Regions from separate parts of the Oceanobacillus sp. FSL W7-1309 genome, predicted to be linked through region 1. Evidence: riboswitches for the same ligand, from Rfam matches in the RefSeq annotation. Region 1 holds a riboswitch; each other region holds the start of a gene.
The links. Region 1 has a riboswitch for S-adenosylmethionine ahead of NST46_RS00595 (LLM class flavin-dependent oxidoreductase). Riboswitches for the same ligand answer to the same signal wherever they lie in the genome.

Region 1 (7,463 bases):
TGATGTAATAGAGAGGTTACGCTCATTACTAGAGAGGTGAGAATATGATATTAGAAGCGAAAGATTTAAATTATTATTATCAAGATGGCGAACAACGTCGTTATATCTTAAAGGATACATCTGTCTCTTTTGAAAAAGGGAAGTTTTATACGATTTTAGGGCAGTCCGGTTCAGGGAAAACCACCTTGTTATCATTACTCAGTGCCTTGGATTCGCCCCATAGCGGAAAAGTATTATTTAATGAAGAAGACATTAAGAAAATTGGCTATGAAAAGTACCGTCGTAATAATGTCGGGATTATTTTTCAAAGCTATAATTTAATACCGACCTTTACAGCTGTGGAAAATGTACTGGTTCCTATGACGATTACGGAAAATGAAATTCCAGAAGATGCAAAGACAGTAGCTTATAATTTACTAGATTATATTGGTATTGTAAAAAGTAAAGCAGATCGTTTCGTTAATAAGCTTTCTGGGGGGGAGCAGCAGCGTGTGGCTATTGCCCGAGCTCTCGCGACCAATGTGGAATTAATTCTTGCTGATGAGCCTACAGGAAACCTTGATGAAGAGATGGAACAGGAAATTATTGATATTTTTAAAAAATTGGCACATGAACACGGGAAATGTGTCATTGTGGTAACGCACTCCAATGAAATTGCTTTACAGTCTGATCAGGCTTTCCATTTGAGGAAGGGTGCACTGTCTTCCTATGAGTGATTTTTTATCAAAGTTTAATAAAGACAAGTATGATGATCTGGTAAATGAAAAAGAAGACAAAGAAATAAAAGATAAGAAAGAAGAGAAAAGTGTTAAGCAGGAAAAAATAGAAACGCAGCGGAAGCAGGAAGAACAAGCTTCTGCTGCGGAAAGTGAAGAAACAGTACCTGAGCGTAATACCCCGCTTAAGTCAGAGTCTAATTCTTCCAGAAGCAGTCGCCGTCAAGACGCAGAAGAAGAAGTAGAAATTGATCAGGATTATCGAAAGAAAAAAAGACGCCGGATGTGGCTGATTATTTCTGGAACTGTCATAGCTTGTGTTTTGATATTCTTCATTTACTATATGCTTGTTCATGTGAAAGTTGAAAATTTTGTGGACAAGCCTGTTTCAGAAGCACGTGCTTGGGCAAGTGAAAATGATGTAGAGGTTGAATTAGCGCAGGAATATAGTATGGAGTATGATGCAAACCAGATTATTTCGCAAAGTGTATCTCCTGGAGAAAAGATTAGAAAAGGAAAAACGCTTCAATTAACTAGCAGCTTAGGAGCTGACCCAGAAGAGGTTATTCCGCTTGTTGATTTTTCGGAGATGACACATGAGGAAGCGCAAACCTGGATTGATGAAAATAAAGCAGAAAATTTGCAGATGGTCACAGAATATAGCGATGATATCGAAGAAGGTGGCTTTATTCAGTTTTCCATCAGGGATAGCAACATTGATGAATCAGAATACAAGCGTAAAGATAGTGCTGCTGTCTATTATTCAAAAGGAAAAGAAGTTTTCGAGAAGAATATCAACATACCTGATTTTGCTGGGGTAGCCAAAGAAGAAGTAGAAAAATGGGCAGAAACCAATGAAATTGAAATGACATATGAAGAATCGGATTCCGACACGATTGAAGCCGGGAATATTATTAGTCAGAGTGAAGCACCAGATGAAAAAATTGCTAAAAGGGATAAAATGAAAGTTGTTGTCTCATTGGGAGAAGCTACTGAAGTTCCGAACTTTGGGGAGCTGACTCCAGAAGAAGCTGTGGCAAATTATCCTGATCTACTCGTGACAGTAAAACATAAATTTAGCACAGATGTTTCATACGGAACACTTATTTCACAGTCCGTTGAGGCAGGAACAAAGCTGACGGATAAAGATAATAAGAATATTACCGTTACTTATTCAGAAGGAAGTCCTTATTTACGTGATTTTCGAGGTCAGTTAGAAGGCGATCTCCCAAGATTGTTTTATGAAGAATATCACTCGAAAGGTGCCGATATTAACTATATTGTGAAATATGTTGATTCCCCTGAAGTGAAAGGTACCGTCGTGGACATGGGTGTATTTAATGAATTTGTTCGGATGACTTATACGGTTGAAATCCGTATCAGCAATAATGCTTCGGCAGCACCGAATCCGTCCGATTACTTTGAGGATGCACCGGAAGATTATGTAGTAGGTGGCGGACCGGAACAACCTGTGGAAAGTGATGAGAGCGATGAGGTTTATGAGAAATAAAAGCAATATTATTTTAGACTGAGAAGCCTTTAAAGTTATAATGGGAGTACTATCATTTATAGGGATAGTGCTCCTGTTTTTAATTTCCATACAAGAGAATTGAGTCTAAATGTATATTTTCATAAAAAACGGCAGAAATTATTTAATGACTTTAAATTAGTGGGTGAATTGATGAAAAAATTGATTTTTGCAGTGGTTCTTCTCCAAGTAATTGTCCTAGCAGTGTCATATAATACAGTGAATGCAGAAGTAATAGAGCATGAGAGTAATGATAAGGAATCATCACATCATAATTGGGTAGAATATAGTACGGATACAACTGTATTGGAAGTAGGTTCTCATGAGGGTTCGTATATGAAAAACCTCCTTAGATATTCATATGTATGTGATATTTCTCATAAAATAAAAACAGTTGTTTATTACTGTGATGAACATGATCATACGAAATCTGAAACATTTTTGGAAGAAGTAATACATAGTGAGGAGCACAGACATTGAATGGTAAACTCACCAGTAAAAAAGCATGCCTATAATGAAATGGCATGCTTTCTTTTTTAGTTATTTCTACTTTACAAGCAAGTGTTTTTTCCTTCCAGGATGCGTATCAAGGAGCTTATCGCCTTTTCCAAATAAGTTATCTCTTAAAGTACTTCCTTCATATTCGGTTTGAACAAGCCCTCTTTCTTGTAAAACAGGTATGACGAGCTCAACGAAATCATTAAAAGACCCTGGAGTAATGGCATATGCGATGTTAAATCCGTCTATACCAGCTTCGTTGACCCATCGCTCCATCTCATCTGCAATCTGTTCGGGAGCGCCAATTGCCGTTGCTCCCATTCCACCAATACCAATTGTTTGGATAACATCCTCTACTGTTGATGGTCGATCAGGATGGATTTTTGTGAAATTTTCAAGTGCGGACCGAATCGAATCATTTTCGATATAACTGATTTCTTGATCCTTTGCGTACTGGGATAAATCGACTCCAGTCCACCCACCGAATAGTGCTAGTGCACCTTCTGCACTTATATATTGTTGATAGTCTTTATATTTTTCTTTAGCCTCTGCTTCTGTTTTGCCAACAATCGGTACAAACATCGTAAGAATTTTTATTTCATCTTTGGATCTTCCTGCCCGTTCGATATCTTCTTGCAGTTTATCCACGGTTGCTTTTGCTGTTGCAATCGTTGGTGCGCCAATGAAAACAAGCTCCGCATTATTAGCTGCAAAAGCACGCCCCTTTTTGGATGCGCCCGCCTGATAAAGAACAGGGGTCCGTTGGGGAGAAGGCTCACATAGATGAGCACCAGGGACCCGGTAATATTTTCCTTGATGGTTAATATCATGAACTTTACTTGGATCTGTAAAAACGCGATTTTCTTTGTCAAGCTTTACCGCATCATCTTCCCAGCTTTCTTCCCAAAGCTTATAGCAAACTTCCAAATATTCCTCCGCAATATTATAGCGTTCATCATGATTAATCTGATCTTCTAATCCCATATTAACAGCTGCGCTTTTTAAATAAGAGGTAACGATGTTCCAGCCAATACGTCCATTTGTTAAATGATCTAACGTACTGATTTTACGAGCAAATGTGTATGGATGCTCATGTGTCACAGAAGCAGTAATTCCAAAACCGAGATGCTTTGTCACTGCTGCCATGTATGGAACAATTAGAAATGGATCATTAACTGGTGATTGCACACCATTTCTTACTGCTGCATCACGGGATTCACCATATACATCATAGGTCCCTAATACATCTGCAATAAAGACTGCATCGAATCTTCCATTTTCTAATGTTTTTGCAAGCTCAGTCCAATAGGTACTATCTTTGTATCGATGCGACTGATCATCTGGATGTGTCCATAGTCCAGGTGATTGATGTCCCGGAGTATTCATATCGAAAGCATTTAAAAAAATACGCTTTTTTGTCATATTATTTCTCCCTTTTTATTATTGAATAGCATCTTTAGTACGTAACAACTTCTCTAGCAACTGGATTATTTATAAGCTGAACAAAGTAAAAGAGTTGTTTTTTTGTTCGTTGTAAAATATCTTCATCAATAATTGGAAGGGAATTTTGCTTATCAATCTGTCTATCCAATAGGTAAAGACCTTTTAAATTATGTGCTTTTAATGTAGCAAGAACCGGCTTTAACGTATATTCGACAGCAAGTAAATGGGAGGGACTTCCACCTGTCATAAGCGGTAGTACTGGCTTATGTTTCAAAATATCCTGTGGCAATATATCAATCAAAGCTTTTAGTACACCGGAATATGCTCCTTTATATACTGGTGATCCGACGATTAGTCCTTTGGCATGTTGGATTTTGACTGCAATTTCTTTAACAGCAGTACTATTGAAATTTCCTTGAAATAAATCTTCATAGGCTACATCTTTTACGGAAATATGCGTTACTGAGAATTGCTCACCTTCTAATAAAGTACCCAAATATTTAAGCACCTGCTCAGATCTTGAAAACTCAGAAGGACTTCCGGATAGAATTACAATCTCGCTCATGTAAACATTCTCCTTTAGCTTTTTATTTGTACTCTACGAAACACTGGTTAATATTAGACTTTTGAGAAATTGCACTAATCCGTAATGATGGATTGGTACGTATACTCGCTACGGAAACACACTACGCTTTATTCGGGGGACCCGTGAACCTTTTTGAACTGTCGTTTTTGAAGTCTCACTATGGCTCCGTCCCCCGGCAGAAGTCACTGTTTGTTTCCACCGCTAGTGCTAGATCATTGTGTATATTTAGCGGAATTGCTCATACCACAGCAGTTAGTTCACAGTTTAAATTTAGTTGACAGGTACTAAATATTTAATACGAGTAAAAAACCCCCTTTTCTTCTAAAAAGAGAAAAGAGGGTACACTACATCATTTATCAGCTCTTATCTCTCAAGAAAAAATCTTGCTGGAAGTAGCACCTTTCTAAAATAATTAGTGGTTGCTGAAGCGTCATAGGGCCAGTTCCCTCAGCTTCTCTTGATAAGAATTTTCAATTGTTGGATATATTCTAATATATCAAATCATATAAGTCAACTAAGAATTATAAGAATTAATTGATTGACATTTCTTAAGTTCTATATTATTATTCAACCAACAACTTCATTATTTGATTTATCTTATCACGAGAGGTGGAGGGACATGGCCCAAAGAATCCTCGGCAACAGGTTCATTTAAGAATACTGTGCTAATTCCATCAAGCGGACTGCTTGGAAGATAAGAAGAGCATACATACATAATATGTAAAACCTCTATTCTTATCCTAGAATAGAGGTTTTTTGTTGAACAGAAGTTAGGAGGAGATGGAACAATGAAATATGGGTTTTGGTTACCGATTTTTGGTGGATGGCTAAGGAATGTAGAGGATGAAAATATGCCACCAACATTTGATTACGCAAAGAAAGTCATTCAACACGCTGAAACGTGGGGTTATGATACAACGTTAATAGCTGAATTATATTTGAATGATATTAAAGGGATTGAAGCCGATTCTATTGAAGCATGGACAACTGCCGCAGCACTGGCAGCTGTTACCGAGAAAATGGAAATTATGACCGCTGTCCGACCGGTATTCCATAACCCGGCGGTAACTGCTAAAATGGCCGCAAATATTGACCAAATTAGCAATGGTCGATTCACTTTAAATGTTGTCTCTGGTTGGTGGGAGGAAGAGGCCAAACAGTATGGTGGAGAATTTACAGAGCATAATGATCGCTATGATCGTACAAGTGAATTTTTAGAAGTTTTAAAAGGATTATGGACGGAAGAGACATTTTCTTATGATGGAAAGTTTTATAACATTAAAAATACAAATTTATCACCAAAGCCAGTTCAACGGCCAAATCCAATTTTATATGCTGGTGGTGAGAGTGAAAAAGGAAAGCAAGTTATTACAGCTTATTGTGACGCATATGTGATGCATGGCGGAACGGTGGAAGAAGTTAGGAATAAAATTGAAGATATGAAGAGACGTAGAAAGAAGGCTGAAAAAGAAGCATTGCAATCATTTAGTATGGCTGCCTATGTTATTTGCAGAGATACGGAGGAAGAGGCACAGGAAGAATTACACCGTATTACGACAGTTAAAGATGCTGCAGGCTATGCAGGTATGAAAGATTTTACAACGAAGTCAGAGCTTGAGCAACAGCTTAAATTGCAAGATTACTCAGTATCAAACCGGGGATTGCGTCCGAATCTTGTTGGCACACCGGAACAAATTGCAAAGCGAATTTTAGCTTATGAAGCAGCCGGAGTAGATCAACTATTATTACAATGCTCTCCACAGCTTGAAGAATTGGAACGCTTTGCAAAGCAAGTAATGCCTAAGGTTGAAGAATTACGTAATTCATTAACGCATATCTAAGTTAGGGGAGAATTATAAATGAGTAAAATATACGTTATCCATGAAAATAATGAGTGGACAGAGCATTTAATTAATCGATTAAAAGAGCTTAATTTACCTTATGAAGATTGGTTGCTTGATAATGGTACGGTTGATCTTAGTGCAGCACCTCCAGAAGGGGTTTTTTACAATCGGATGAGTGCCTCGTCACATACCCGTGGAAATCGGTTTGCACCAGAATTAACGAATGCTGTACTCGCGTGGTTAGAGCATCATGGAAGAACTGTAATAAACGGCAGTCGTGCACTGCAGCTTGAAGTAAGCAAGGTTCTGCAATATCTTGAGCTTGAAAAGTATGGTGTTAAGACACCAAAGACAATTGCAGCTGTAGGGAAAGAAAATATTTTACAAGCAGCAGAAGCTTTTAAAGGGAAGAAGTTTATAACGAAGCATAATCGTGCAGGTAAAGGCTTGGGCGTTCAATTATTTACTTCCATAAACGCACTGCAAAATTATGTGGAAGGGGAGTCGTTTGAAGAGCCGGTTGATGGCGTTACGTTACTTCAAGAGTATATTGAATCTCCGGAATCCTATATTACGCGATGTGAGTTTGTTAATGGAAAGTTCCTTTATGCTGTGCGTGTGGATACATCAGAGGGATTTGAATTATGTCCGGCAGATGGTTGCACAATCGATGATCTTTTTTGCCCGGTGGGTGAAGAAAGTGCCCAGCCAGCTAAGTTTCAAATTCGTGAGGGATTTAATCATCCAGTATTAGAAAAATATGAGCGTGTCCTAGCGGCGAATAATATTCGTATTGCAGGAATCGAATTTATTGAGGATAAGGATGGGAATATTTACACGTACGATAT
Region 2 (7,463 bases), on a different contig from region 1:
ATTTTCTCTTTATCTGCCTCGTTTAAAATCCCAAGTGCAGCGTTCGCAGCCAATGTAACCGGGTCTTGTGTAATTGGCGGAATCGCCATTTTTTCCTGTCCAATTCCAACGGTGAACTTTTCCGGCTCTATGTCTCTTGCAACAGCTAATTTGTTCATATCTACATATAAATGCGGTGTATAAAAACCTATCTTATCAATCCCTATATTCAATGCCCTGCTCCTTTACAACTACCAAAATTTTATACTGTACTGTTTCGTGTAATAGTGCACAACTATTATTTTTTAAATTAAACAACAGTTAAATGATAATATAATGTATTACGAAAAACAACTCATTTGAAGTTAGATGGAAAGGTTTTCTAAACTACCGGATTAGCTAATTTGTCTGTATGATTGATTATCTATCAGCGCTCACGATGACTCATAATTTCAATCTCTTGTAGGGCCTGTGTTGCTAATTGATCAGCCTCACGGTTCATTTTCCGGGACACATCTTTATAAGTTGGGGCAATTCCAAGCTGTTCTAACTTTTGTTCAATCCGATTAATCCATGCTGCTAGCTCCTTTTCATAGCATGGCCATTCCCCATCCAACTGATGAATGACAACCTTTGAATCTCCAACAAATGTTACTGGTAAGTGGTGCACACCTAATAGCTCTAATTCAGTTAATCCTAAATGAAGCGCCGCATATTCTGCTTCATTATTATTTATAAGGTCTTCCACTAAAGCATTTTTTCTTATCCGATAGGCCTTTTCATTTTGCTCATAGTAAATGACACAGCCAAGACCTGCTTTATCTGTCTTCAAGTCAAATCCACCATCAAAATAGACAGTTATATCATGCGGTTCCGTTTTAATTTCTTCCATGTATTTCTTTAATTGCTTATAGGTCCAGCTTCTATCATTGCTATCAATAAATGTTAATTGCTTGATTCTTCCAGTTTTCTCCATGTCTTCAGCAATGATGACGGCTTGTCCAGCTTGCATCATATCTGAGCTAAGCATCGTCTCTAATCCCTTTTTTGTACGATATGTTAATTCCATTCTCATTTGCATAGATAACCCCCCCTTTTTACTTGGATATAAAACAAAATAAATGTCATAAAATCTGAATAAAACACATTTAATGAATGAACCTCTCATTCATATTATTTTATATTGTATCCTAAAATGCACATATCTTAGCAACACCACAAATTTGTTTTAATAATAACAAAAATGTATTTAATAAAACAATTCAATTGACAAAACTATAAAATTTATGCAAAATGGACTTAACAACTGAATATTCGTTATTTTCTTATCCAGAGAGGTGGAGGGATTTGGCCCTACGATACCTCGGCAACAGGCTTTTTTAAGTACTGTGCTAATTCCAACAAGCATTAATGCTTGGTAGATAAGAAGAGTAAAGTGAATAATACATACATGACCTCTTCTTTTCGGAAGGGGTCTTTTTATGTTTTCCCACCTTTTCTTATCACCACGAATACAATTTCCCACTAATGACAGCTTCAAAGGAGTGAATTAAAAGGTAGTGAAGAAAATGAAATGAGGTAATTGCTACTTTTAACGATAAAGGAGGACAGAAAAATGAGTTTATTAAGTGCTCTTGAAGAAAGGATCCTTATTGGTGACGGTGCAATGGGAACGTTGCTGTATTCATACGGCGTTGACCGTTGCTTTGAAGAATTGAATTTAACACATGAGGAACAAATTACCCGTATTCATCGATCATATATTGAGGCGGGATCCGATTTAATCCAAACCAATACGTACGGAGCAAATTACATTAAGCTTGCTCGTTATGGCTTAGAAGATCAAGTTAAAAAAATCAATACCAAAGCAGTGGAACTTGCTAGAAAGGCTGCTAAAAAAGACACTTTTGTTCTCGGAACTATCGGAGGGATACATGGCGCACAAGCATTAAATGATACAAAAGAAGAAATCAAACGAAGCTTTCGAGAACAGCTATATTGCTTACTGTTAGAAGGTGTAGATGGCCTTATTTTAGAAACCTATTACAATCTTGATGAGCTATTAACCGTATTAGAAATTGCCCGAGAAGAAACAACAATACCGATTATCACAAATGTCTCCATGCACGTACCAGGTATTCTTGAAAATGGTATCCAGCTAAAGGATGCTTTACAACGGCTAGAAGATACGGGTAGTAGTATTGTTGGCGTCAACTGTCACTTAGGTCCATTTCATATGCTGCAATCATTAAAAGATGTTCCATTGTCAGATAAGACATTCTTAGCGGCTTACCCAAACGCTAGTCTGCCAGCTTATCACGAGGGCAAGCTCGTTTACGAAAATAAACCTGACTATTTCACTCGATGCGCCGAAGATTTTCGCAATGAAGGTGTTCGCTTGCTTGGCGGTTGCTGCGGAACAACCCCTGAGCATATCAAAGGATTAGCGCAAGGAGTTCGTAATTTAAAGCCATTAACGGAAAAGAAGATTATTAGAAAGCCTTCCCCTATTGAAGTAACACGTAATCAGACGACTAAAGAGACCCCTTTAGTCGATATCGTAAAGAAAAGACATTCCATCATCGTTGAGCTAGATGCTCCGAAGCATCTGCAAACAGACGCATATATGGAAGGAGTGAAGGCATTAAAGAAGGCTGGTGTCGATGCAATTACATTAGCTGACAACTCGTTAGCATCACCAAGAATTAGCAATATTGCGATCGCCGAAAAAATAAAACAAGAGGTTGGGCTAAGACCTCTCGTTCACTTAACTTGCCGCGATCGTAATTTAATCGGGCTGCAATCCCATTTAATGGGACTCGACACGTTAGGGATTCATGAAATTTTGGCAATTACGGGAGACCCAACGAAAATCGGCGACTTCCCAGGTGCCACTTCTGTTTTTGATGTAACATCGTTCGATCTAATTAAACTAATCAAGCAATTTAATAAAGGGCTTTCCTTTTCTGGTAATTCCTTACGACGGAAAACTTCTTTCAAAGTTGGTGCAGCTTTTAATCCAAATGTGGCTCATCTTGATAAGGCAGTCAAACGAATGGAAAAAAAGATTAGCTATGGTGCCGATTATTTTCTAACACAACCGATCTTCAATAAGGAGCAAATCATACAGCTGCATGAAGCAACAGCGCACATCCAAACACCTATTTATATAGGAATTATGCCGCTGACATCAACAAGAAATGCTGAATTTCTCCACAATGAAGTACCAGGAATTAAATTAAATCACAATGTTAGAGATAGAATGCGCTTTGTCTCGAACGATCGAGACAAATCGATTGAACAAGGGATTTCAATAGCAAAGGAACTTATTGATGTATCCTTACGATATTTCCATGGTATCTATTTAATTACACCTTTCGCACGTTATGACATGATTATTCGTCTTATTGAATATATCCAGGAAAAAGTCCCCAAAAGTAACTTCGAGGAGGTGTTGTCAGCAACCCCGCACAGCCTATAGTAAGAATTAAGATGAAAACAAATGAGGAGGAAATGAAATGACAAATGTGATTAGCTCAAACTTAGGTTACCCAAGAATCGGGAAGAAAAGAGAATGGAAGCGCGCCTTGGAAGGATACTGGAATAAGCAATTATCCGAAAAGGAACTTTTAGAGAAAACTGATGCCATTAGATTCGCAAACTTAAAAAAGCAAAAAGAAATTGGTATCGATCTTGTACCGGTTGGCGATTTTACACTATACGATCACGTCCTAGATACTTCCGCTATGTTCGGTGTTGTACCAGATCGTTTTAACTATGATGGCGGAAAGGTTAACCTCGAAACATATTTTGCTATTGCTCGCGGTACAGAAAATGCGGTTGCCTCTGAGCTTACGAAATGGTTTAATACAAACTATCATTATATCGTTCCAGAGCTTGAAAATGTGACACCAACGTTAACAGAAAATCTCCCGCTAAAATTCTATAAAGAAGCAAAAGAAAAGTTAGGAATCGATGGGAAGCCTGTCATTTTAGGTCCAATTACATACCTAAAATTATCAAAAGGATACGAAGAAAATGATTTCTCTAACGTCTTGCAACGCTTTATACCTTTATATGTCCAACTATTAAAAGAGTTAGAGGAAGCCGGTGTCTCTTGGGTACAAATCGATGAACCGATTTTAGGAACTAATCTATCAAAAGAAGTTATCCAAAAAGCAAAACAAGTTTATGAGCAATTTCATAATGCAGCACCTAAATTAAAGCTAATTTTACAAACCTATTTCGAGCATATTATTCACTACGAAGAAATTATCGAGTTTCCTGTTCAAGCAATCGGACTTGACTTTGTCCATGGAGAGTCGCTAGAGCTTATCAAACAATTCGGATTCCCAGAAGATAAAGTACTCGCAGCCGGGATTATTAATGGGCGCAACGTTTGGAAGGCTGACTTGGAAGCTAAAACCGACCTGCTCGAAACAATCTATCAAACTGTTAAAAATAAGCAAATCATTATCCAGCCTTCCTCATCATTATTACATGTTCCAGTCACGAAAGAATCTGAAGCACAACTTGATTCCAATGTGAAGAATGGTCTGTCCTTCGCGAATGAAAAGCTTGATGAAATTGTAACACTTACAAAGGGATTACAAACTGGGAAACAGACAATCGTCCAAGAACTAGCTAGAAATAATAAGGAACTTGAACAGTTTAACCATTCTACACACAGAAATAATGAAATTGTTCGAAAGGAAGTCGAAGCACTAGGAATTACGGATGCACAACGTTCCTTACCATTCGCTGAACGAATTCAGAAACAGCATGAGGTCTTGCAATTACCATTACTTCCGACGACAACTATTGGCAGCTTGCCACAAACCCAGGAAGTTAGAAAAAAAAGAACAAAATGGCGTCAGGGAACAATTACAGAAGCTGAATATGAACAATTTATTAGAGATAACATAACAAAATGGATTCATATCCAAGAGAAAATTGGGTTAGATGTACTTGTACATGGCGAATTCGAACGCACAGATATGGTCGAATACTTTGGAGAAAAGTTAAACGGCTTTGGTGTGACAGAATTCGGATGGGTCCAATCCTACGGTTCACGATGCGTAAAACCGCCATTGATTTTTGGTGATGTTTCGTTTGACACAGCGATGACTGTAAAGGAAAGTATTTTCGCGCAATCCTTAACAGACAAACCTGTAAAAGGAATGCTCACTGGTCCAGTAACTATTCTAAACTGGTCTTTTGTCCATGACGACGTTCCAAGAGAAACGGTGCAAAACCAAATCGCTCTCGCTCTACGAAAAGAAATTAAAGCACTTGAGACAAGTGGAATTAAAATTATTCAAGTTGATGAACCAGCATTACGTGAAGGACTTCCACTAGATGAAAAAAAACAAAAAGCGTATTTAGATGCTGCAGTATATGCATTTCGCTTGGCAACATCTTCTGTTCAAGTTCAGACACAAATTCATACCCATATGTGCTACTCTGAATTCCAAAAAATCTATGATGCAATTGACGGTCTTGATGCAGATGTTATCTCAATTGAAACCTCACGTAGTCATGGTGAAATTATATCTGCCTTTGAGAAAAATACGTATGAGAAGGAAATCGGACTTGGTGTCTATGATATCCACAGCCCACGTGTTCCAGATAAAAATGAAATCAAACAAAATATTAGCCGAGCATTAAAAACGATTCCTACAGAGCAATTCTGGATCAATCCGGATTGTGGATTGAAAACAAGAAGCGAGGATGAAACAGTTGGAGCATTAAAAGCGATGATCCATGCTGCAAGGGAAATTCGCGAGGAACAATTGACTTTTCAAAAATAGCATCCAGCCGATTCATTACATTCAAATCCAAAAGCCCCTAAACGCAAATTAGCGTTTAGGGGCTTTATCAACTATTTCTCATTCGTTTTTAGACATATTTTGAATAAAACGCAATCCACCATTACTGCATCACAAATCTTGTCCTGCTATAGCCTTCTTTCATCTTTTTAACCTCCAGCATTGCAGGGAACATGCTTTTCAGCTCCTGCACATGGGATATAACACCAATCATTCTACCTGATTGCTGTAGGGCAACCAAAGTGTCAATTGCCTTTGTTAACGACTCTTCATCTAATGAACCAAAGCCTTCATCGATAAACATTGTATCAATCGAAATATTGCCTTGAAAGCTTTGAATAACATCAGACATGCCAAGCGCAAGTGCAAGGGATGCATTAAATTTCTCTCCCCCTGATAATGTTTTAACATCGCGGGTTTGCCCGGTGTACGCATCATAAACATCCAGTGCTAGTCCACTTTGCTTACCATGTGATTCTTGGCGATCACTTCTCGTTAGATAATATTGACCATTTGATAGCTCTCTCAATCTCATATTGGCTGCATCAATGATTTGTTCTAAATATTCGATTTGTAAATAGCGTTCAAAGGAAATCTTCCGATCATTTTGCCCTCTGAGCACATCATATAATTCAGATACTGCAGCTAACCGTTTCTCATGCTCTTTCACTTGGCTCTCCGCTTCCATAATTTGAACCTTCAAATCAATTGCTCCTTGATAGCTATCTTTTGAACGATTCCAAGTACTTAAAGCAAGCTCGTATGCTTGTTTTAATTCATCTAGTTGCTGCTTGAGGGCCGTTAAATCGATTCTTGATTTTTCTTTTAACACCTCTTTCAAATCAGCGACCTGTTCAGTTAACGTAGATAGACTTTGTTTAAATTGATCAATCTCATTTTTCAATATCTGTTGATCTGGCGGAGACATTTTCGCCTCTCGATATACTTCAATAGACTCGAACCCAGCATTTAGCATTGCTTCATGAAACTGATTCTCTGCTAGCTGCCTTTTCTTGTTCGTTTCGTTTAGCTGTGCTTTTGCATGCGTTCGATTTGCAGTAACGCTTGTCTGCTCTTCTTTCGCCTTTTGCAATCCAGATTGAGCTTGTTCCCACTCTTTCTCTAGCACTACTTTCATTTCTCTTGTTTCTTTTAATTGTTTCTCTAGCTCTGTTAGTACCTTCACTTCATCTGGAATATTACGTAAGCGTTCTTCATAAACTGCTTTTTTCGATTCATAAGAAGTTACCAAATCTTGATATACTTTTTCAAACTGATCTCTTTTTGGTTCTAATTGTTTAATTTCAATAGCTATATTTTCTTGAATCTCTTTTTGTTCCTCTAACTTCTTGCGTTTTTTATCCAATTCCGTTACGTCAGCCGCTAGCTTTTTCCCTTCTTCTACTAATTGTTCAAAAATGGACGAAACAGATTCAAGAGGTATCGTGCATTTCTTTATTTCTGTTTCCTTTTCCTGTAACTGGGATAGTTTTGCCTTTAGATCAGCTAAAGTATTCCGGTATGAATCATCCTTTATGTCTAAATCTTTTTTCAATGTTTCCAGTTGCTCTTTCGTAAAGGCGTCCTTCTCCATCGTCGCTTTATTCGGATGTTCGATACTCCCGCAAACCGGGCAAGCTTCTCCATCATGCAAAT
Region 3 (7,463 bases), 1.8 Mb from region 1:
GTGATTCGCTTTTGGTTTAATAATCAGACTCAATTGTAATACAAATTCGCACTTGATTCGGAGCATTCATTTACTTCAGGTGTGCACTTCTTTCTACTGCCTGCTCTGGCCATCTGTCCAAAACCAGCTCTACATACAAAAACCCGAATCCCATTTTAGGGGATTCGGGTTTTCATTTCATTATTAGACTTCCTGTGTTGATCCTACATTAACTACTTTAGCAATAATACCTGTAATAATAATAACAATCGCTGCGGGGAGCAACCAGCCCAGCCCTTGATTATAGAATGGCAGAACTGATTCATAAAAGTTTAATACCGGGTTCATCCAGCTGAAATTATCTATTCCTAGCGAATCACAAAGTGCCACTAAACCATCAAATATACTAATTAAGAATGTAACTGCAATCGCTGCTACATAAACCATACGAGCATGGTTAAATAGTGGAGATACAAATGTCAAAAGCATTAATACAATTGCCAATGGATATAGGAACATTAAAACCGGAATCGAGAAGGTAATAATATTCGCGAGCCCAAAGTTTGCAACAACAAATGTTAACACACTAAAGAAAACAACCAATACCTTATAGCTAAGCTTTGGAAATAATGTATTAAAATACTCTGCATTGGCTGTTATCAACCCGATTGCTGTTGTTAAACAAGCAAGGATGATCATGATTGCAAGCATAATAGATCCAAACGTTCCAAAATAATGTGATGCAGCACCACTCAATACTGGACCACCAGTATCAAATAAACCTAGTGTTTCTGTACTCGTAGCTCCTAGTATTGCAATTCCTACATAAATAATCCCAAGTAGCGTAATTGCAATAACCCCTGTTCTTGCTGTCGCAGAAAGAATTCCACTTTTTGAGGTAATACCCAATGCACGAATTGCGTTAATTACGATTATCCCGAACACAAGTGACGCTAAAGCATCCATTGTATTATAGCCTTCCAGGAAACCTGTCACAAATGCACCACCTTGATAGGCTTCTTGCGGGTTCTGCATCGCACCCATTGGATTGAATATAGCAACCAACAACAGAATAACAAGCAATACAACTAATGCTGGAGCCAATATTTTCCCTACATTGTTGACTATTTTCCCTGGATATAATGAGAATAAAAGTGCTACCGCGAAGAATAGAATCGTGAAAACAAGTAAACCTGTCTGTTGTGCACCTTCGCTAATAAATGGCGCGATTCCAACCTCATATGCCACCGTCCCTGTTCTTGGAGCTGCAAAGAATGGGCCAATCGTTAAATAGAGCAATGCCGTGAAGAAAATACCATACACAGGGTGAACTCTGCTAGATAATTCTTGAAGGTTCCTACTACCTGAAAAGCCCATTGCCAGAATCCCAAGTAACGGCAATCCAACACCTGTTACTAAGAATCCAATAATTGCTGGCCAAATGTTTGACCCTGCATATTGTCCTAACTGTGCTGGGAAAATTAAATTACCAGCCCCAAAAAATAATGCAAACAGCATAAAACCGATTGCTAGATATGATGAAAAGGTTATTTTATTATTCATCGAATGTTCCCCCTCGTCGCTAATTAAGCTCGTCTATTTAATTAAAATTTTCCGACATTTTACTCGAGCCATGTTCTATTGATTGATGTTGATAATCATACTATTTTCCTAACAAAAATGCAATATATTACAGAATATTTTTTGATATTTTTCAAAATATCCAAACAGATTAGCCACTATAGTTTTTTATACGACAATTTTTCATTGCTAGACAGAACCATTAAAAGATTATAGAATTTACTCAACAATTCATCTTATTAGTAAAGAAGGTCATATCAAATGGAATTTTCGAATCGTTTAAAAGGGTTGCCTGCGCAATTTTTTGCAACACTCGTTCAAAAAGTTACAGCAGCATATGCAGAAGGTCGCGATGTTATTAATCTAGGGCAGGGAAATCCCGATCAACCAACCCCTGCTCACATCGTTAAAGCATTGCAACAATCTGCCCAAGAGCCGATTACACATAAATATTCCCCATTCCGCGGAACAACCGAATTAAAACAGGCAGCAGCTGATTTCTATAAAAAAGAATACAACGTTGACTTGGATCCGGAAACAGAGGTTGCTATTTTATTTGGAACAAAAATTGGATTAGTAGAATTACCGCTTGCTTTAATGAATGACGGTGAATTGCTTTTGCTGCCTGACCCTGGCTATCCAGATTATCTATCAGGCGTCGGATTGGCAAATGTGCGTCATGAAACAATGCCATTACTACGAGAGAATAATTTTTTACCAGATTATGATAGTCTTAGTTCTAGCCATTTAGATAAAGCAAAACTTCTTTATTTAAATTATCCAAATAACCCTACAGGTGCAACTGCTTCGAAAGCCTTTTTTGAAAAAACGGTGAAGCTGGGCGAAGAGCACTCCATTGGAGTCGTACATGATTTTGCTTATGGAGCAATTGGTTTTGACGGGAATAAACCAATTAGCTTTTTGGAGGCAGAAGGTGCAAAGGATGTTGGAATTGAACTTTATACGCTTTCGAAAACGTATAATATGGCCGGCTGGCGTGTCGGATTTGCAGTAGGCAACAAGGAAATGATAGAGGCAATTAATCTATTACAGGATCATTTATTTGTTAGTATTTTCCCAGCTGTCCAGCATGCTGCAGCTGTCGCGTTATCAGATGACCAAGCATGTGTTGAAGCGTTAGTTGCACTTTACGAAGGTCGCAGAAATACATTAATAGCTGAATGTCAACGAATCGGCTGGGAAGTCGAGGCTCCAAAAGGATCCTTCTTTGCCTGGCTGCCAGTTCCGGATGGTTTTACAAGTGAAACATTCGCTGATTTTCTGCTAGAAAAAGCAGATGTGGCAGTAGCTGCCGGAAATGGTTTCGGATCATTTGGTGAGGGGTATATCCGAATTGGCTTGCTCGTTGAAGAGCAGCGTATCAAGGAAGCTATTCAGCGTATTGAAAAACTTAATATTTTCCCTAAATAACCAACTCATAAAAGGTGATCGTAAAGTTATAGCTCGATTAAGATCCCCTTTTATGGTTCATTCTTGTTCGGCCACTGAGGCTGGGACAAAAGTATTTTTATGAAATAAAAACCGAACATGATTGGTGCAAATAACTCGCTCTGGAAATATAATTCGCGCATCCAGTGGTGGCTGGTGATCCCCCCTTGCGCTATCGCACTACGGTGTCTCACCTATGCCTTACCTCCCGCTGGAGTCTACGTATAATTCCTGCGCTAAGCTTATGCATCGTTCGTCTTTAACATTAAACACTTTTGTATGTCCCAGCTTCAATTTTTCGATAGGTTATACGTCACGTTCTTTCCATGCTCTACAGGATAAAACTGATTCCCGCCTGTCTCTTCATCGTACTTTCGATTGAAGCTCATCCCTTCAATAGCCGTAAGTACAAGGTCTACTGTAATAACGGGGTTTTCCCCTTTTACAAGATGACCGCCGAAAACATTTCCTTCTTGATCACACATCGTACCGTGAAAGTGAATATCATAGTCACCATCACGCTGACATACAACCCCAGTCCCTTGTAAAAACTCAATTGGTCCTTGTCTTACCTGCAAATCTCCATAGCCAGCACCAACTTTTGATTCACTATTTGCTATTAAATATAAATAACCGGCTTTCTTAAAGCTGCCAAAACAGCTGCTGATTACAGCCGATTCAATATCATTTTCTTGACATAGCCGCTCAATTCCGGTTAGAAGATCCGTTTCTGCTAATAACCTAGCCGCAAGAACTGTTCCTGCTTTCCCTTTTGCAAAATGTGCACGACACAATGACACAATTCATCTCTCCCACTCACGAAACTGAAAATTCTAATTATCTCAATAATAAGGGGAGTCCCAAAAGAAATGCAAGAATAAATAAAATAAGTATTGACTGAATTAGAATTATACGTTAATTTAAATAAATAGAATTGAATAGACTACATCTCTTATCAAGAGTAGCTGAGGGACTGGCCCGATGAAGCTCGGCAACCTTTTATGTTACAGCATAGAAAGGTGCTAAATCCTGCAAAACATAACGTTTTGAAAGATGAGAGAGGACCTCTGTATATATACAAGCCTCTCTTTCTTTTAAAGAGAGGCTATTTAATTATCAGCAAGTTTACTATATTACAGGGGGTAACAAAATGAAAAAATTTGGAATTGTGTTATCAATTATTTTATTAGCTGGAGTACTAGCTGCTTGTGGTAATGACGCCTCTGGCAGCACCGACGCACTAAATGAGGATAAAATAGTGGTTGGTGTTACTGCTGGTCCGCATGAACAAATTGTAGAAGCTGCTGCTGATGTTGCTGCTGAAAACGGACTTGAGGTGGAACTAAAAGTATTCTCTGACTATGTCCTACCGAATACCGCATTATCTGAAGGCGACTTAGATGTGAACAGTTATCAGCATGAGCCATTCTTAGATCAATTTAATGAGGATCATGGGACAAGTTTAGTGCCGGTTGGTAAAACTATTTTAAACCCAATGGGTGTTTACTCTGAAACATATGAGAGCATCGATGATATTCCGAATGGTGCAACATTTGGCCTTCCAAATGACCCAACAAACGGTGGTCGCGCACTATTTATTTTGGAAGAAGCCGGGATTATTACGTTGGAAGAAGACAAGAAAGAGACAGCTTCCATTCATGATGTTGTAGATAATCCGAAAAACCTGGAATTCATTGAATTAGATGCAGCACAAATTCCAAATCAACTTAGCGAAGTCGATGCAGCTGCAATTAATACGAATTTCGCTTTAGGAGCAGGTATTAGTCCAAAAGAAGATTCAATTCTATTAGAATCCACCAATTCTCCATATATAAACTATATCGTTGTACGTGCTGAAAATGAAAATGACCCAGTCGTTAAAAAATTCGTTGAAGCATATCAATCTGATGAAGTGAAAGCATTTATTGAAGAAGAATTTCAAGGCTCTGTAATTCCAAGCTGGGATGAATAAGTAAATAAAAGCGGAAGCGCCCGGTTATCGACATACCGACTGTGCCCCGAACTTTGGGATGGTTCTGCCTGTCGAACATTCTTACGGAGGAGATTCACTCCAAAGTATAAGATGATCTATGACTTTCTCTTCTATGGGCGGAAGTCAAGTTCATCTAAAAGGAAACATGCCCCTTTAGGCGTATGCCGATGTTAGGCGTAGAAATAATTCAGCCAAATTTTATACTTCAGTATTTTAACAAAAGAATGTTGCGACTACTGGAGCAGCATTCTTTTTCGAAAGGAATGTAGGTTAGATGATCAAATTAGAAAACATCACGAAAGTTTTCCCATCTAAAAATGGGGACGTAACAGCTGTAAATAATGTTAACCTTCATGTTAAAAAAGGAGAAATCCACGGCGTAATTGGTTATAGTGGTGCGGGGAAAAGTACATTAATTAGGCTTGTCAATTTACTTGAAAAGCCTACGAACGGAAGTGTCTCAATCAACGGAACCGAATTGACCTCCCTGCCACCAGAAAAACTGCGAAAGACGCGGCAGAAGGTTGGAATGATTTTTCAGCACTTCAATCTATTAAAAACTGCAACAGTTTATGACAATATCGCAACTCCATTAAAACTTCTTGGCTATGATAAACAGGAAGTGAAGAAGCGTGTTGAAAAATACTTGAAGATTGTTGATTTAGCAGAAAAGCAAAACAGCTATCCTTCTCAACTATCTGGTGGGCAAAAGCAACGGGTCGCTATTGCTAGAGCATTATCACAAGAACCAGAAATACTTCTCAGTGATGAAGCAACAAGCGCTCTTGACCCAGAAACAACAAACTCGATTCTCGACTTGCTTCTAAAAATTAATGAAGATCTCGGAATAACGATTTTACTTATTACCCATGAAATGAATGTAATCCAAAAAATATGCGATTATGTGTACGTGCTTGAAAAAGGTGAAGTCATCGAACAGAGCTCAAGCATAGAACTGTTCACCAACCCACGTAAGCATACGACGAAGAAATTCTTAGATACCATTTCCCAACGTAAATTATCAGCATCACTTATTTCTCAATTGAAGCTGAATGGCACTGTTACAAGACTTACATTTATCGGTGAAAACACAGGACAGCCTCTACTTTCACAGGTAAGTCAAAAATTTAATGTGGAACCAAATATTCTAACGGCAAACATTATGGAACTAAAGAATGGCATCGTTGGAAACTTAGTCATTCACCTTGTTGGTGAACCAGAACAAATCAATGCATCCTTGCAATTCCTAAACGAACAAGGTGTCGCAACAGAAGAAGTGGAGGGAGAATAACATGGAAGCATTCATCCAAGAATGGCTGCCAATTATCGGGCAGTCTGTCATTGAGACTTTCCAGATGGTCATTATTTCATTGTTTTTTGCAATATTAATTGGAGTTCCATTAGGAATTCTCGTAGTCCTTACACGCCCTGGTCAAGCATTAGCAAATAGATTTATCTATCAGCTGCTCAACTTATTCATAAATGTTGTTCGTTCGATCCCATTTATTATTCTATTGTTCTTTATTTTACCATTCACAAAATTCCTAGTAGGAACAACGATTGGTGTACAAGGGGTAATTGTTCCGCTTGTTATCTACACAGCACCATATATAGCAAGGTTATTAGAAACATCCTTGTTGGAAGTAGATAACGGTATAATCGAAGCATACAAAGCGATGGGTATTAAAACAAGGCAAATTATTTGGAATGTGATGCTCCGTGAAGCACGCCCTTCCATTATTTTAGGATTAACAATTGCAACCGTCAGCCTAATCGGGGCTACTGCAATGGCTGGTCTTGTTGGTGCAGGTGGACTTGGGGATCTGGCATATCGATTCGGCCATTTACGATATGAAGTTGATGTTATGTATGCGACTGTCTTTATTCTTATTATTCTCGTTCAAGGAATTCAATCGCTTGGTAATAGACTCGCAGCACGTTTGAAAAAAGATTAGTATAGCAGGTTCAAAAGTCCGGTGAGATTGATGCATCGAGAACAAGGAACTTCGACGCACAGGACGTCCTAATGTCGGTGTCGCAGCAAAGCTTTTCGATGGGCTAGTAATCACAGCCCCAGTACATTGCGACCTTAGCCGATTTCGGACCTTCTCATCCTTCTTTTTGAACACACACTACTTGGAGGTTTTTTGCATGTCAAATGATCTTTATATTGAAAAACATGGTACGATTGCAACGATTACTATTAATCGCCCTGAAAAGAAGAACTGTTTTTCACTCGCTATGTTCCAAAAATTAGAAGTATTACTAGATGAACTCAAACAAGATAACGCCATAAAGCTCCTCATTGTCCGTGGTGTTGATGAAACAGCTTTCTCCGCAGGCGCAGATATTACAGAATTTCTAGAAGTTCGTTTACATGCAGAAAAGGCAAAAGCGTATAATGACTTTGCACTAGGGGCAATTGAAAAGCTATATCGATTTCCAAGACCAACAATTGCCA

Region 2: it holds a riboswitch for S-adenosylmethionine, as region 1 does, so the genes downstream of both, NST46_RS18525 (bifunctional homocysteine S-methyltransferase/methylenetetrahydrofolate reductase) here and NST46_RS00595 (LLM class flavin-dependent oxidoreductase) in region 1, are expected to answer to the same signal.
Region 3: it holds a riboswitch for S-adenosylmethionine, as region 1 does, so the genes downstream of both, NST46_RS08885 (MetQ/NlpA family ABC transporter substrate-binding protein) here and NST46_RS00595 (LLM class flavin-dependent oxidoreductase) in region 1, are expected to answer to the same signal.

What each region holds. Positions count from the first base shown of each region.
Region 1 is NZ_JBBOBX010000001.1:126,534-133,996, reverse strand. It holds gene NST46_RS00625 (ABC transporter permease) at 1-8, shown strand, start outside; gene NST46_RS00620 (ABC transporter ATP-binding protein) at 45-716, shown strand; gene NST46_RS00615 (PASTA domain-containing protein) at 709-2,226, shown strand; gene NST46_RS00610 (hypothetical protein) at 2,398-2,724, shown strand; gene NST46_RS00605 (LLM class flavin-dependent oxidoreductase) at 2,791-4,164, opposite strand; gene ssuE (NADPH-dependent FMN reductase) at 4,199-4,750, opposite strand; SAM riboswitch class I at 5,132-5,238, opposite strand; SAM riboswitch class I at 5,366-5,472, shown strand; gene NST46_RS00595 (LLM class flavin-dependent oxidoreductase) at 5,560-6,612, shown strand; gene NST46_RS00590 (ATP-grasp domain-containing protein) at 6,631-7,463, shown strand, end outside.
Region 2 is NZ_JBBOBX010000002.1:1,179,229-1,186,691, forward strand. It holds gene NST46_RS18515 (hydroxymethylglutaryl-CoA synthase) at 1-212, opposite strand, end outside; gene NST46_RS18520 (reverse transcriptase-like protein) at 407-1,060, opposite strand; SAM riboswitch class I at 1,302-1,407, shown strand; gene NST46_RS18525 (bifunctional homocysteine S-methyltransferase/methylenetetrahydrofolate reductase) at 1,595-3,460, shown strand; gene metE (5-methyltetrahydropteroyltriglutamate--homocysteine S-methyltransferase) at 3,498-5,789, shown strand; gene NST46_RS18535 (SMC family ATPase) at 5,911-7,463, opposite strand, start outside.
Region 3 is NZ_JBBOBX010000001.1:1,878,888-1,886,350, reverse strand. It holds gene brnQ (branched-chain amino acid transport system II carrier protein) at 184-1,542, opposite strand; gene NST46_RS08895 (pyridoxal phosphate-dependent aminotransferase) at 1,822-2,991, shown strand; gene NST46_RS08890 (PPC domain-containing DNA-binding protein) at 3,300-3,809, opposite strand; SAM riboswitch class I at 3,959-4,069, shown strand; gene NST46_RS08885 (MetQ/NlpA family ABC transporter substrate-binding protein) at 4,160-4,981, shown strand; gene NST46_RS08880 (methionine ABC transporter ATP-binding protein) at 5,277-6,293, shown strand; gene NST46_RS08875 (methionine ABC transporter permease) at 6,295-6,957, shown strand; gene NST46_RS08870 (enoyl-CoA hydratase/isomerase family protein) at 7,154-7,463, shown strand, end outside.